Regions from separate parts of the Pseudonocardia ailaonensis genome, predicted to be linked through region 4. Evidence: predicted binding sites of a transcription regulator. Region 4 holds the regulator's gene; each other region holds the start of a gene.
The links. The regulator LexA, encoded in region 4, represses DNA repair genes until DNA is damaged. The targets are predictions, from matches to a motif close to CGAACACGTGTTCG.
Positions count from the first base shown of each region.

Region 1: uvrA (excinuclease ABC subunit UvrA) is a predicted target of LexA. The motif match lies at 1,924-1,937, and genes of this name have one in related genera.
Region 2: dnaB (replicative DNA helicase) is a predicted target of LexA. The motif match lies at 1,456-1,469, and genes of this name have one in related genera.
Region 3: recA (recombinase RecA) is a predicted target of LexA. The motif match lies at 2,038-2,051, and genes of this name have one in related genera.

Region 1 is NZ_BAAAQK010000003.1:502,866-506,185, forward strand. Features, by position in the region: gene uvrA (excinuclease ABC subunit UvrA) at 1-1,697, opposite strand, end outside; gene ABD324_RS05080 (MBL fold metallo-hydrolase) at 1,987-2,661, shown strand; gene ABD324_RS05085 (hypothetical protein) at 2,705-3,139, opposite strand.
Region 2 is NZ_BAAAQK010000013.1:19,251-22,570, forward strand. Features, by position in the region: gene dnaB (replicative DNA helicase) at 1-1,416, opposite strand, end outside; gene rplI (50S ribosomal protein L9) at 2,053-2,502, opposite strand; gene rpsR (30S ribosomal protein S18) at 2,517-2,753, opposite strand; gene ABD324_RS20725 (single-stranded DNA-binding protein) at 2,812-3,320, opposite strand, start outside.
Region 3 is NZ_BAAAQK010000002.1:100,716-104,035, reverse strand. Features, by position in the region: gene recA (recombinase RecA) at 833-1,882, opposite strand; gene ABD324_RS02655 (DUF3046 domain-containing protein) at 2,128-2,337, opposite strand; gene ABD324_RS02650 (ABC transporter permease) at 2,365-3,141, opposite strand; gene ABD324_RS02645 (ATP-binding cassette domain-containing protein) at 3,138-3,320, opposite strand, start outside.
Region 4 is NZ_BAAAQK010000016.1:81,406-84,725, forward strand. Features, by position in the region: gene ABD324_RS21555 (LysM peptidoglycan-binding domain-containing protein) at 19-678, opposite strand; gene lexA (transcriptional repressor LexA) at 1,249-1,968, shown strand; gene ABD324_RS21565 (universal stress protein) at 1,975-2,805, opposite strand; gene ABD324_RS21570 (NHL repeat-containing protein) at 2,886-3,320, opposite strand, start outside.

The sequences.
Region 1 (3,320 bases), on a different contig from region 4:
TCGACGACGATCAGCGTGTTGCCCAGCTCCTTGAGCCGGCTCAGCGTGTCGATCAGCCGCCGGTTGTCCCGCTGGTGCAGGCCGATGGACGGCTCGTCGAGCACGTAGAGCACCCCGACCAGCCCGGACCCGATCTGCGTGGCGAGCCGGATCCGCTGCGCCTCGCCGCCGGACAGGGTGCCGGCCGCGCGGTCGAGCGAGAGGTAGTCCAGCCCGACGTCGAGCAGGAAGCCGAGGCGGGCCTGGATCTCCTTGAGCACCCGGCCCGCGATCAGGGCCTGCCGCTCGTCGAGCTCCATGCCGCCCAGGAAGCTCGCGCACTCGTCGACGGACATCGACGAGACCTCGGCGATCGACCGCTCCCCCAGCGTGACGGCCAGGACCTCGGGCTTGAGCCGCGCGCCCTTGCAGGACGGGCACGGCACGTCCCGCATGTAGCCCTCGTAGCGCTCCCGCTGGCTGTCCGACTCGGTCTGGTCCAGCCGGCGGTCGAGGAACGGGATGACGCCCTCGAAGTTCGCATAGTACGAGCGCTCGCGGCCGTACCGGTTGCGGTACCGCACGTGCACCTGGTCGTCGCTGCCGTGCAGGACCGCCTTCTGCGCCTCGGCGGGCAGCTTGCGCCACGGCGTGTCCATCCGGAAGCCGACCGCCTTCGACAGCCCGGCGAGCAGCCGACCGAAGTACTCGCTGGTGTGCCCGGTGTTCCACGGGGCCACCGCACCGTCGGCCAGGCTCAGGTCCGGATCGGGGACGACGAGCTCCGGATCGACCTCCTTCTTGATGCCGATGCCGGAGCACTCGGGGCACGCGCCGTACGGCGAGTTGAAGGAGAACGTGCGGGGCTCGAGATCGTCGAGCGTGAGCGGGTGCCCGTTCGGGCAGGCCATGAGCTCGGAGAAGCGGCGCTCGCGGTGCGGGTCCGCGTCCTCGAGGTCCACGAAGTCGAGCACGACGAGCCCGTCGGCCAGCCGCAGAGCCGTCTCCACCGAGTCGGTGAGCCGCTGCTTGGCGCTCGCCTTGACCGCGAGGCGGTCCACGACGACGGAGATGTCGTGCTTCTCCTGTTTCTTCAGCTTCGGCGGGTCCGACAGCTGGTGCACGGTGCCGTCGACCAGCACGCGGGAGTAGCCCTGGGACTGCAGGCTCGAGAACAGGTCGACGAACTCGCCCTTGCGGGTGCGCACGACCGGGGCGAGCACCTGGAAACGGGCGCCCTCCTCCATCTCCAGCACCTGGTCGACGATCTGCTGCGGGGTCTGCTTCTCGATGACCTCGCCGCACACGGGGCAGTGCGGGACACCGGCGCGCGCGTAGAGCAGGCGCAGGTAGTCGTACACCTCGGTGATCGTGCCGACCGTCGAGCGCGGGTTGCGGTTCGTGGACTTCTGGTCGATCGAGACGGCCGGGGAGAGGCCCTCGATGAAGTCGACGTCCGGCTTGTCCATCTGGCCGAGGAACTGGCGCGCGTAGGCCGAGAGCGACTCGACGTAGCGGCGCTGGCCCTCGGCGAAGATCGTGTCGAACGCGAGGCTGGACTTGCCCGAGCCGGACAGGCCGGTGAAGACCACGAGGCTGTCCCGGGGCAGGTCGAGGTCGACGCCGCGCAGGTTGTGCTCGCGGGCGCCGCGCACCACGAGCCGCGACCCGTCGCCGACGGATCCACCGGGCTCGTGCGGGGTGCGGGCCTGGGCCACGGGGGCGCCTCCCTTTCGTCGTCCTCGAACTCGTCTCCGGGGGCCCGCGGCAGGGCGGGCGACCCGGACTCCGATGCTAAGCCGGGGGTCCGACAGAAACCGCGCGCAGCGGCACCGCGAGGGAAACCGTCGGCGGGTGCACGCCCGGGAGCGCCGGACGCCCCCTTCAACGCGGCACGCCCGCCGGAGCTTCCCGCCCGGGACCGTCGTACCCCGTGGTTACTGTCGCACGCATGTTCGATCGCGTCGCAACCACCCCCGCGTCGTCCCGGCTGGCTACGCTTCCCCCGTGGACGTCCTCGACAGCTACAGCGGGCACACCGATCCCGGCGGCGCAGCGATCCGGCGCGACACCGGGCCGCTCTCCATCGCCAAGGTCTCCGTCGGCCCGATGGACAACAACGCCTACCTGCTGGTCTGCACGGCCACCCACGAGGCGCTGCTCATCGACGCGGCGAACGAGCCGGAGCGGATCGCCGACCTCGTCGGTGCGGACGACGGGCGGCCCGAGCTGCGCCATCTGGTCACCACGCACCGGCACCGGGACCACTGGGAGGCGCTCGGCGCGGTCGCCGGCATGTTCCAGACCCGCCAGATCGCCCATCCGCTCGACGCGCCCGAGCTGCCGATCCCCATGGACGAGCTGGTCTCGCACGGGGACCGGGTCGAGTTCGGCGAGATCTCCCTCGAGGTGATCCACCTGCGCGGGCACACGCCCGGCTCGATCGCGCTGCTCTACCGCGGCCCGGACCACCCACACCTGTTCACCGGCGACAGCCTGTTCCCGGGCGGAGTGGGCAAGACCGGATCACCGGAGGACTTCACGTCCCTGGTCGACGACGTCGAGCAGCGCCTGTTCGCCGATCTCCCGGACGACACGTGGTTCTACCCGGGCCACGGCGACGACTCCACCCTGGGCCAGCAGCGCCCGCACCTCGCGGACTGGCGCGCGCGGGGCTGGTGAGAGTGCCCGCCCGGCGGCGGGAGGCCGGCCGCCGGGCGGAGTCTCAGGTCCCCGGCGTGAGCAGGCGGGGGAACTCGGTGCTCAGGCGGTAGAACTCGATGCCGCCGTAGACCACCAGCAGGATGAAGAGCAGGCTCGCCAAGGAGACCAGCACGTAGGTGACGGTGCGCAGAACCGTCAGCGCGCGGCCGTCGCCGGTCCGCGCGGCGCGGGCCGCGCGCGGGATCTGCTGGCCGCGGGGCGGGGTGTGCGCCGGGCTGGGGCGTGGGGCGGGGGTCCAGCCGGCGCGGGCCGCCTGCTCCCCCACCGTGGTCGGCGCCGTGGCGGCGGCTGCGGTGACCGGGCCGTCCGGAGCGGCGTGGCGCTGGTAGGGCACCGGGCGGTCAGTGCGCTCGGCCCGGTCGAGCCGGTAGCCGCCCGAGGCGCTCACGCCGCCGGATCCACCCGGACCGCTCTGCGGCGCCCTGTGCGTGCTCACCGTCGCTGACCCCCTCAGGTCTGGCCGTACCTGGCGCGGCAAGTCTCTACGGCGGAACCACGGTTGGTCACCCCGGACGCTCCTGTTCACCCTTTCGTGCGATCAGCTCATGATCGGGAGCGCCTTCCGCATGCGCTGAGTGGGCACCCGGCCCGTTCCGGACCCGTCAACGCCGCGTCGG
Region 2 (3,320 bases), on a different contig from region 4:
GTGGAGCTGGTGGGCCACGACGACGTTCGCGGTGGGGCCGTTACGGTTCTTGGCCAGGATCAGGTCCGCCTCGCCGGCGCGGGGATCGTCCCGCTCGAACGCGTCCGGCCGGTGGAGCAGGATCACCATGTCCGCGTCCTGCTCGATGGAGCCGGACTCGCGCAGGTCGGAGATCATCGGCCGCTTGTCCGTGCGCTGCTCCGGACCACGGTTCAGCTGCGAGATCGCCACGACGGGCACCTCGAGCTCCTTGGCCAGCAGCTTGATCTGCCGGGAGAACTCCGAGACCTCCTGCTGGCGGGACTCGACCTTGCGGCCGGACGTCATCAGCTGCAGGTAGTCGAGGATGATCAGCTTCAGGTCGTTGCGCTGCTTGAGCCGGCGCGCCTTGGCCCGGATCTCCATCAGCGTGAGGTTCGGCGAGTCGTCGATGAACAGCGGCGCCTCGGAGATCTCGCTCATCCGGCGCGCCATGCGGGTCCAGTCCTCGTCCCGCATCCGGCCCGCGCGCATGTCCGCCAGCTTGATCTGCGCCTCCGCCGAGAGCAGGCGCATGACGATCTCGGTCTTGCTCATCTCCAGCGAGAACACCGCGCTGGTCATGCCGTGCTTGATCGAGCAGGAGCGCGCGAAGTCCAGCCCGAGCGTGGACTTGCCCAGACCCGGGCGGGCCGCGACCACGACCATCTGGCCCGGGTGCAGCCCGTTCGTGGCCTCGTCGAGGTCGGTGAAGCCGGTGGGCACGCCGTGCGAGACGCCGCCGCGGGACTGGATCGTGTCGATCTCGTCCATCGTCGGCTGCAGGAGCTCCTCGAGGACGATGTAGTCCTCGCTGGTGGAGCGCTCAGTGACCTCGTAGATCGCCGCCTGCGCCCGGTCGACGACCTCCTCGACCTCCGCGCCGTCCGCCCCGTGGTACCCGAGCTGGACGATCCGGGTGCCGGCCTCGACGAGCCGGCGCAGCGTGGCCTTCTCCGCGACGATCTCGGCGTAGTAGGCCGCGTTGGCCGCGGTGGGGACGGTGGCGATCAGGGTGTGCAGGTAGGGCGCGCCGCCGAGGCGGATCAGGTCTCCGCGGCGCTGCAGCTCCGCCGACACGGTGACCGCATCCGCGGGCTCGCCACGACCGTAGAGGTCGAGGATGCAGTCGTAGACGGTCTGGTGCGCCGGACGGTAGAAGTCGTCCGGGTGCAGCACCTCCACCACGTCCGCGATCGCGTCCTTGCTCAGCAGCATGCCGCCGAGGACGGACTGCTCCGCCGTGAGGTCCTGCGGGGGCTGGCGGTCGAACGGCGACGCCGAGGAGGACCCCGAGGAGCCCGACGGACCGGCGGACTCCGAGAACTCCGCCCGATCGCCCTCCCGGACGGCCCGCGGACCGCTCTGCCGGTTGGGACGATCATCCGTCACCGCCATGCGTGGTGTCACCCCCAGTCACCGTCACCGCCATACTATCGAACAGAGGTTCGATCCGCACCGGATCGGCCCCGGTTCCCGGCGGTGGCCCTGCTCACCCGTCCGATGGCCCCGTCGAACGGCGTGCGACGAACGGTCGGCGCGCCGGGGACGGACATCGGATCCTCGTGGAGCCCGACGCTAGGGGACGCGACCCCGGAGTCCGAATCGTCATGTGCACAACCCTGGGGACCGGATGGGGACGAACCGGGGACTCCGCAGGAGCCCATCCCCCAGTGCCTGTGGACAAAGTGGGGACAATCCCAGCTCGGAGCGCCTTTCGCCTGATCAGCAGGCCCGACCCCCGTGTGGACAACTTTCCCTCGAGACCCGTCGGCGAGTCCCTCGACGGGCGTGTCGGGCGGGCGCGGCGACCGTCCACCCGGCGCATCCGGGGGGTCACCGAGCGACACGGGCGTCACCGGCCGCGTGTCGCTCCCACGCGATGGACGGTGTGTGTGCATCCGTTCGCCGACGGTGTCCGGCAGGGGCGGGCCGGGCCGGCGACGGACCGTGCCGAGGAGCCCCGGAACGCCACGAGGGCGGGACCCGGTCCGGTGGACCGAGCCCCGCCCTCGTGACGGAACGTGACGCGTGTCAGCTGGCGACGACGGCCACCTGCACCTCGGAGGTGACCTCCGGGTGCAGACGCACCGACACCGCGTGGGTGCCGACGGTCTTGATCTGCTCGCCGATCTCGATGGCGTGCCGGTCCAGGACCGGGCCGCCGGCCTTCTTGACGGCCTCGGCGATCTGGGCGGCGGTGACCGAGCCGAACAGCCGGCCCGAGTCGCCCGCGGCCTTGGCGGTCACGCTGACGGACAGGTTGCCGAGCTGGCCGGCGACCTCCTTGGCGTGCCCCAGGTCGCGGATCTGACGGGCCTTCTGGGCCCGGCGGATCTGCTCGACCTGCTTCTCCGCGCCACGGGTCGCGACGATCGCGAACTGGCGGGGGAGCAGGTAGTTGCGGCCGTAGCCGTCCTTGACCTCGACGATGTCGCCGGGCGCGCCCAGGTTGGGCACGTCCGCGGTGAGGATGAGCTTCATGTCGGTCCCCTTCCTCAGCGCGCGGTCGAGGTGTACGGCAGGAGGGCGACCTCGCGGCTGTTCTTCACGGCCACGGCGACGTCCCGCTGGTGCTGACGGCAGTTGCCGGTCACACGACGGGCGCGGATCTTGCCGCGGTCGGAGATGAACTTCCGCAGCAGACCGGTGTCCTTGTAGTCGATCTCCTGGGCCTTGTCCTTGCAGAATGCGCAGACCTTCTTCTTGGGCTTGCGCAGGACGGGCTTGGGCATTGCTGATGCTCCTGGTTGTGCTCACCGCGCCCGGGGCGCGGGGTGGGGAAGGATGAGGTCAGAAGGGAGGCTCGTCGTCCGCCGCGGGACCACTGCCGGCCGCCGGGGCGGAGCCCCACGGGTCGTCGTAGCCACCGCCCTGCGAACCGCGACCGCCGCCGCCGTTGCCACCGCCACCGCTGCCGCCGCTGAAGCCGCCGCCACCACCGCCACCACCGAAGCCGCCCGAGCCCTCGCCCCGGCTGACCTTGTTGATCTTTGCGGTGGCGTACCGCAGCGAGGGGCCGACCTCGTCGACCTCCATCTCGATGACGGTGCGCTTCTCACCCTCGCGGGTCTCGAAGGTCCGCTGGCGGAGCCGGCCCTGCACGATGACGCGGGAACCGCGGGTGAGCGTCTCGGCGACGTTCTCCGCGGCCTGGCGCCAGATGTTGCAGCGCAGGAACAGCGCCTCGCCGTCCTTCCACTCGCCGGACTGGCGGTCGAAGTTGCGCGGGGTGGACGCCACGGTGAAGTTGGCGACGGCCGCCCCGGACGGGGTGAACCGCAGCTCCGGATCGGCGGTCA
Region 3 (3,320 bases), on a different contig from region 4:
CTCGCCGTCCGACCGCCTCGGGCGCGGTCACCCGAGGTCCTGCGGTCCGGGGTCCGGCCGCGTCCGCGCCGGCCGAACCGCAGGTCGTCCATCGTCAGCTGCGGCCCGTCGGCCTCCGGGGCGTCGAGCCGACCCAGCTCGGCGGGGGGCTCACGGTCCGGAGCCGGGGCGAGGGCATCCAGGTCGACGACGACCGGTCCCGCCGCGACAGGTCGGCCCACCACGGCATCGCCCGGCGGAGGACCGGCGCGCCGCTGCCCCGCACCATCGGCGCCGGCGAAGGCGACATCCGCGCTTTCCCCTCCGGCTCCGCGGGCGTCGGCGCCCGCAGCCGCCCGGCGGTCCGTCCGGGTGTCGACCCTTCCGGCGCGAGCCTCTCCGCTGTCGGCCGGGCGAGCCTCAGCGCCCGCTGCCCGGAGGTCCCCGCCGAAGTCGGCGACGGCGAGCCTGCGCTCGCTCCGGTGGGAACCGCCGTTCCCGGAGGGACCGGTCCCCGTCGAATCCGCAGCGCCCTCGGACCCCGCAGCGCCCTCGGACCCCGCAGCGGCTTCCGCATCGCCGGACTGCGGGACGGGGGTCGTCTTCTCGACCAGGGAGTCGAAGGAGGCGATGGCCGGGATCGCCGGGGCGGCCGGGTCCAGGTCGTCCATGCTGAGCCGGTGTGAGGCCGGGGCGGCCGGGAACGGCAGCCCCGGCCCGGACGCGTCCGGATCGGTCGTTCCCCGAGCCGTCGTTCCCCGGGCACTCGTTCCCCCGGCAGCCCGGCCCCGGGCCTGCCTGGTCAGGGCGGGCCGGTCGGGATCATCGGCCGGCCCGCCGGCCCTTCCCACGCTCAGAAGTCGACCGGGGCCGGGAGGGGCTCGACCCGGTCGGCGTCGGCGTCGAGCACCGCGCCGATCCCGAGCTTCTCCTTGATCCGCTTCTCGACCTCGGCCGCGATGTCCGGGTTCTCCTTGAGGAACTTGCGGGCGTTCTCCTTGCCCTGCCCCATCTGGTCGCCCTCGTACGTGTACCAGGCACCCGACTTGCGGATGATGCCCTGCTCCACGCCGACGTCGATCAGGGAGCCCTCGCGGCTGATGCCGACGCCGTAGAGCACGTCGAACTCGGCCTGCTTGAAGGGCGGGGCCACCTTGTTCTTCACGACCTTGACCCGGGTGCGGCTGCCGACCATGTCGGTGCCGTCCTTCAGGGTCTCGATGCGGCGGATGTCCAGGCGGACGGAGGCGTAGAACTTCAGCGCCTTGCCACCCGTCGTGGTCTCGGGGGACCCGAACATCACGCCGATCTTCTCGCGCAGCTGGTTGATGAAGATCATCGTGGTGCCCGAGTTGCTCAGCGCACCGGTGATCTTGCGCAGCGCCTGGCTCATCAGGCGGGCCTGGAGGCCGACGTGGCTGTCGCCCATCTCGCCCTCGATCTCGGCGCGCGGCACGAGCGCGGCCACCGAGTCGATCACGATGATGTCCAGGGCGCCGGAGCGGATCAGCATGTCCGCGATCTCGAGCGCCTGCTCGCCGGTGTCCGGCTGGGAGACCAGCAGCGCATCCGTGTCCACGCCGAGCGCCTTGGCGTACTCGGGGTCGAGCGCGTGCTCCGCGTCGATGAACGCGGCGACGCCGCCCGCGGCCTGGGCGCTGGCGACCGCGTGCAGGGCGACCGTAGTCTTGCCGCTGGACTCCGGGCCGTAGATCTCCACGACGCGCCCGCGCGGGAAGCCACCCACGCCGAGCGCCACGTCGAGCGCGATGGAGCCGGTGGGGATGACGCCGATCGGCGGACGCGTGTCGTCCCCGAGGCGCATCACGGAGCCCTTGCCGTGGTTCTTCTCGATCTGGGCGAGGGCGAGCTGGAGCGCCTTCTCGCGGTCGGGAGTGCTCATCTGGGTACCTCGCTCGATCGGGGTGCGGGACGGTTGTGCGGTGTTCGACGACTTCCGGGGAGCCACGAGAGAGACCGTATTCGGTACCCCCGACAGTTTCCGGAAGCGCATCCCCGCTGTGGACAACCGGCACCGGGTGTGGACAGCACGCTATACGAACACCTGTTCGAGGCCGACCCCGACACGCCGATCGGCTACCCTGCCGCGCCGAGCGGCCCGCGCGACGGGCGGGACAGCGCCGGGACTCAGTCGTCGCGCCCCAGCCGGCGCTCCACCGGCACGTCGTAGGCCACGCAGATGACCTCCCACACCCGTTTCGGGTCGATGCCCGCCGCGATCGCCTGCTCGGCGCTGCGGCCGCCGAGCTCGGCGAACACGTGGTCACGGGCCAGCGAGCCCGCCCTCATCTCGCCGAACTCGTCGTGCATCAGGGTCCGGAACTGGCTCAGTCGCACGGGCCCGAGGGTAGTCACGCGCCCGGATCAGGACGCACCGCGGCGCCGGAACAGCAGGCCGCACCCGGCGACGCCGAGCAGCCCCAGCCCGCCCCACCAGGCCACCGCCAGCCACGGCGCCCCGCCGACCGGCGTCCCGAGCAGCAGCCCGCGGACCGCGTCGATCAGCGGCGTCACCGGTTGGCGCTCCGCGAACCCGCGCAGCACCGCGGGCATCGTCTCCGGCGGGACGAACCCGCTGCTCAGGTACGGCAGGAAGAGCAGCACGAAGGACAGCGCACCGGCCGCCTCGGGGCTCGACACGAGCAGCCCGAACGCCGCGGACAGCGCCGACACCCCCACCATCAGCAGCGCCAGCAGCCCCGCCACCGCGACCCAGTCCCCCACCGACGCCACCGGTCGGAAGCCGAGCAGGAGGGCCACACCGACCACCACCGCCGTCGACACCAGGTTGCGGGCCACGCTGGCCAGCACGTGCCCGATGAGCACCGCGGACCCCACGACCGGCAGGGACCGCACCCGGTCGATCGTCCCCGTCGTCATGTCCCGGTTGACGCCGATCGCGGTCTGGGCCGAGCCGTGCGCCGCACAGAGCACGATCACCCCGGGCACCACGTAGGTGAGGTAGTCCGCCCGGGCGGCCATCGCGCCGCCGAAGACGTACACGAAGACCAGCAGGATCATGATCGGCAGCACGATCGCGACGATCATCGCGTCGATGCTGCGCGCCGAGTGCCGCAGCGAGCGGCCGACGAACGTGCCGACGTCGAGCAGCGGGCCGGGCACGGGCGAGTGGGCGGTCATGCCGGGACACTTTCGGTGAGCGAGAGGAAGACGTCGTCGAGCGTCGGGCGGTGCACGGCCACCCGGAGGACGGGGACGGCGGCCATCGCCCCGAGCAGGTCCCGCACGCCGGCGGCGGTGCCGTCGGTCGGGATGTGGAGCGACAGCGTCTCGGCGTCCGTCCGAGCGGCGAGACCCTG
Region 4 (3,320 bases):
CGAGGGCGTGCGACCGCGTCAGGCGGGGACCTGGAGGGTCCGGCCTGCGGGAAGGACCGTGACGTCGGCGTTCGGGAGGCCGTTGACCTGCACGATCCGCTCCACCACGGCGGCCGGGTCTCCCGTCGGGACGTCTCGGCGGGCGATGTCCCAGACGGTGTCGCCGGGCCGGACGGTGATCGCGACCGTGCCGGCCGGGACGGTGGAACGGGCCTGGGCGGCGCCGGCGACGCCGGCCAGGGTGCCGAGGCCCACCACCAGCCCGGCTGCCGCCAGCGCGACGACCGCGGCCGCGACGGCCCGGCGGAGGCGGTAGCGACCGGGAGACACCGGACGGACGGTGCGGCGCACCGGCGCCTCAGCGCGGCGCGGCTCGAGCGCGGCACCGTCGGACCGGCGAGCGCTCCGCCCCGCGGGGGCAACCGCGTGGTCGGCGACGAGCACCGCGGTCCCGACCCCGCGCACCGGGCCACCGACCGGACGACCCCCGCACGCCGGACCACTCCGGGCGACGTCGCCGCCCGCGAGCTCACCACCCTGCAGCAGGCGCAGCGACCGCTCGGCGGGGCGGCGGGCCACCCCGGCCCTGCGGCGGCGACGCTCCACGACCTCCGGCTCGACGACGACACCGGGCCGGACCGGCCGCGGCCGGCGCGACAGAGGTGCCGCGCGCCCCATCAGGGGCCGCTCCCGGGGGAGCGAGCGCCTCGACGCCTCGCCGCGCGGAGCCGTCGTCGGCAGAAGACCGACCGGCCGAGCCGGGCGCCCGACGGCCGGATCACCGACAACCTGGTGCCCGACAGCCGGGCTCCCGACAGCCGACCCCTGCACGGCCGAGCCGCGCGAGCCCGAGTTCCGCACGCCCGAGTTCCGCACGGCGGGATCCCGCGGGACAGCGCCCTCCGCACCAGGGTTCTGGATCGTCAGGTCCTGCACCGTGCCGGCCATCGGGGCCCCTTCCGCTCGTTCCCGCCGGTCACCCGGCGGATGTCGCACACATGTTCGATCGAACGTCTGTGCGAGGTTGTACCACCCCGCGCCACCGGCCGTCACGAAATCGGGCCGACACGATCGGCGTGTCGTTCGAACATGTGTTTGGCGAACCGTGGGTTCCGGGCTACGGTCCGGAGTCGACGGACCGGCCGTACGCCGGACGGGTGGGCGCTCGCAGGTCGGGGCGCACGCGTCGGCGTCCGGGTACGGAGCAGGACGCCGACGAGACACGAACACTGAGGAGGCGGCAGGCAGATGGCACGGGACGAGTCCGGCGGGGCCCCCGGGACCGGCCGGGAGCCCGGGCAGGTGCGTGCCTTCCCGGATCCCCCCGCGGATCCGGCGAGCCTCACCCCCCGGCAGCGCAAGGTCCTCGAGGTGATCCGGGACTGGGTGGACCGCTTCGGCTACCCGCCGAGCGTCCGCGAGATCGGCGACGCCGTGGGGCTGACGTCGACCTCGTCGGTGCACCACCAGCTGCGCACCCTCGAGCGCAAGGGCTACCTGCGCCGGGACCCCAACCGCACCCGTGCGGTCGACGTGCGCAGCCCCGAGGACGACACGGACACCGACACCGAGGAGACCCGCGCGGAGCACCCGGCGCCGGCGTTCGTGCCGCTGCTGGGCAACATCGCGGCCGGTGGCCCGATCCTCGCCGAGCAGGCCGTGGAGAGTGTCTTCCCGCTGCCGCGCGAGATCGTCGGCGAGGGCACGCTGTTCCTGCTCAACGTCAAGGGCGACTCGATGATCGAGGCCGCCATCACCGACGGGGACTGGGTCGTCGTGCGGCAGCAGCCGGTGGCGGAGCAGGGTGAGATCGTGGCCGCGATGATCGACGGCGAGGCCACGGTGAAGACGTTCAGGCGCACGGACGGTCAGGTCTGGCTGATGCCGGCCAACCCGGCCTACGAGCCGATCGACGGCAACGAGGCGACCATCCTCGGCCGCGTCGTCGCGGTGCTGCGCCGGCTCTGACCGGCGCTACTCCGGCGGCGGCACCACGACGACCGGGTAGCGGGCCTGCCGGACCAGCACGCCGGCGATCCCGCCGAGCAGCACCCGGCGCATGAGCGGGTAGCCGCGCGCCCCGACCACCAGCAGGTCGGGGCGTTCGGGCAGCTCGGCGAGGGTGGCGCCGACCGAGCGCCCGACGACGACGTCCGCGAGCGCGTCGATCTCCACGGGCAGCCGGGCCAGTGCCTTGGCCGCGATCTCGCCGGCGGCGGGGACGGTGGACTCGTGGTCGGCGACCGTCACGACCCGGATCGCGGCCCCGGTCCGGCCGGCCAGGTGCACCGCGAGGGCGGCGGCGTGGTCCGCCTCCGGGGTGCCGTCGTAGGCCACCCCGACGGCGGTGATCTCCCCCGCCGCGGTGTGCCGGTAGCCCCGCGGCGCGATCGCCACCGGGCAGCGCGCGGCGGGCAGCAGGCGCTGCACGGTGTTGCCGGGCGCCAGTCGGCCGAGCAGCCCGCCGCCCGTCGACCCCACGACCAGCACGGCCGCGCCGATCTCGTCCGCGTGCTCGGCGAGCGCGACCGCGGCGGGGCCGGGCCCGAGCGGAGCGAACTCCGGTTCGGAACCCCACGCGTCCCCGGCGACGAGCGCGCGGGCCCGGCCGAACCGCTCGCGGGCGACGGTCTCGAGCCGCTCCCGCCAGCGCGGGTCGCGGGCGAGCGCGGAGTAGCCCAACCCGTCGGTGGGGTACACGGTGGCGACGACGGGGGTCAGCCCGGTCAGCCTGGCCAGCTGCGCGCCGAGGACCAGGGCGTCGTGCCCGCCCGGCGTGTCCTCGTAGGCGGTCACGATCGGCACCGCGGCCCCTTTCTGCCGCGCTCAGCCTAGGTCGGCACCCGGCCTTCCCCGGCCCGCCGGGGCGACCCTTAACGGGCTTGTCACACCCGGCGCCGGCGCGAGTGCAGCGCCATCGCCCCCGCGGCCAGCCCGAGCACCACGACCGCGACGCCCCCGCCGATCGCGGCGGGGAGCCACTCCGGTCGGGGCTCCGGTGGCGCGGCGGCGGGCGGCGGTGGTTCCGGGGTGGCCGGCGCGACGGCCGGGAGCAGCGCCGCCGCGCCCTCGACGGCGCGGAGCTGCCCCTTTCCCAGGCCGCGGGTCTCCGAGCCGGACAGCAGCGTGCCGTCCGCGGTGAACGCGATCGCCTCGCCCTGCGGCTCCTCCGGCAGCGGCACGCGCACCGGGGTGCCCTGCAGAGCCGCGACCAGGTCGCCGGAGGCGGGCACGCGGTACAGCCAGGCGTCGGTGTAGGTGCGCACGGCCATGACCGACCGGTCCGCCGTGGTCGCCCCGCCGGTCACGGTGAACGCGCC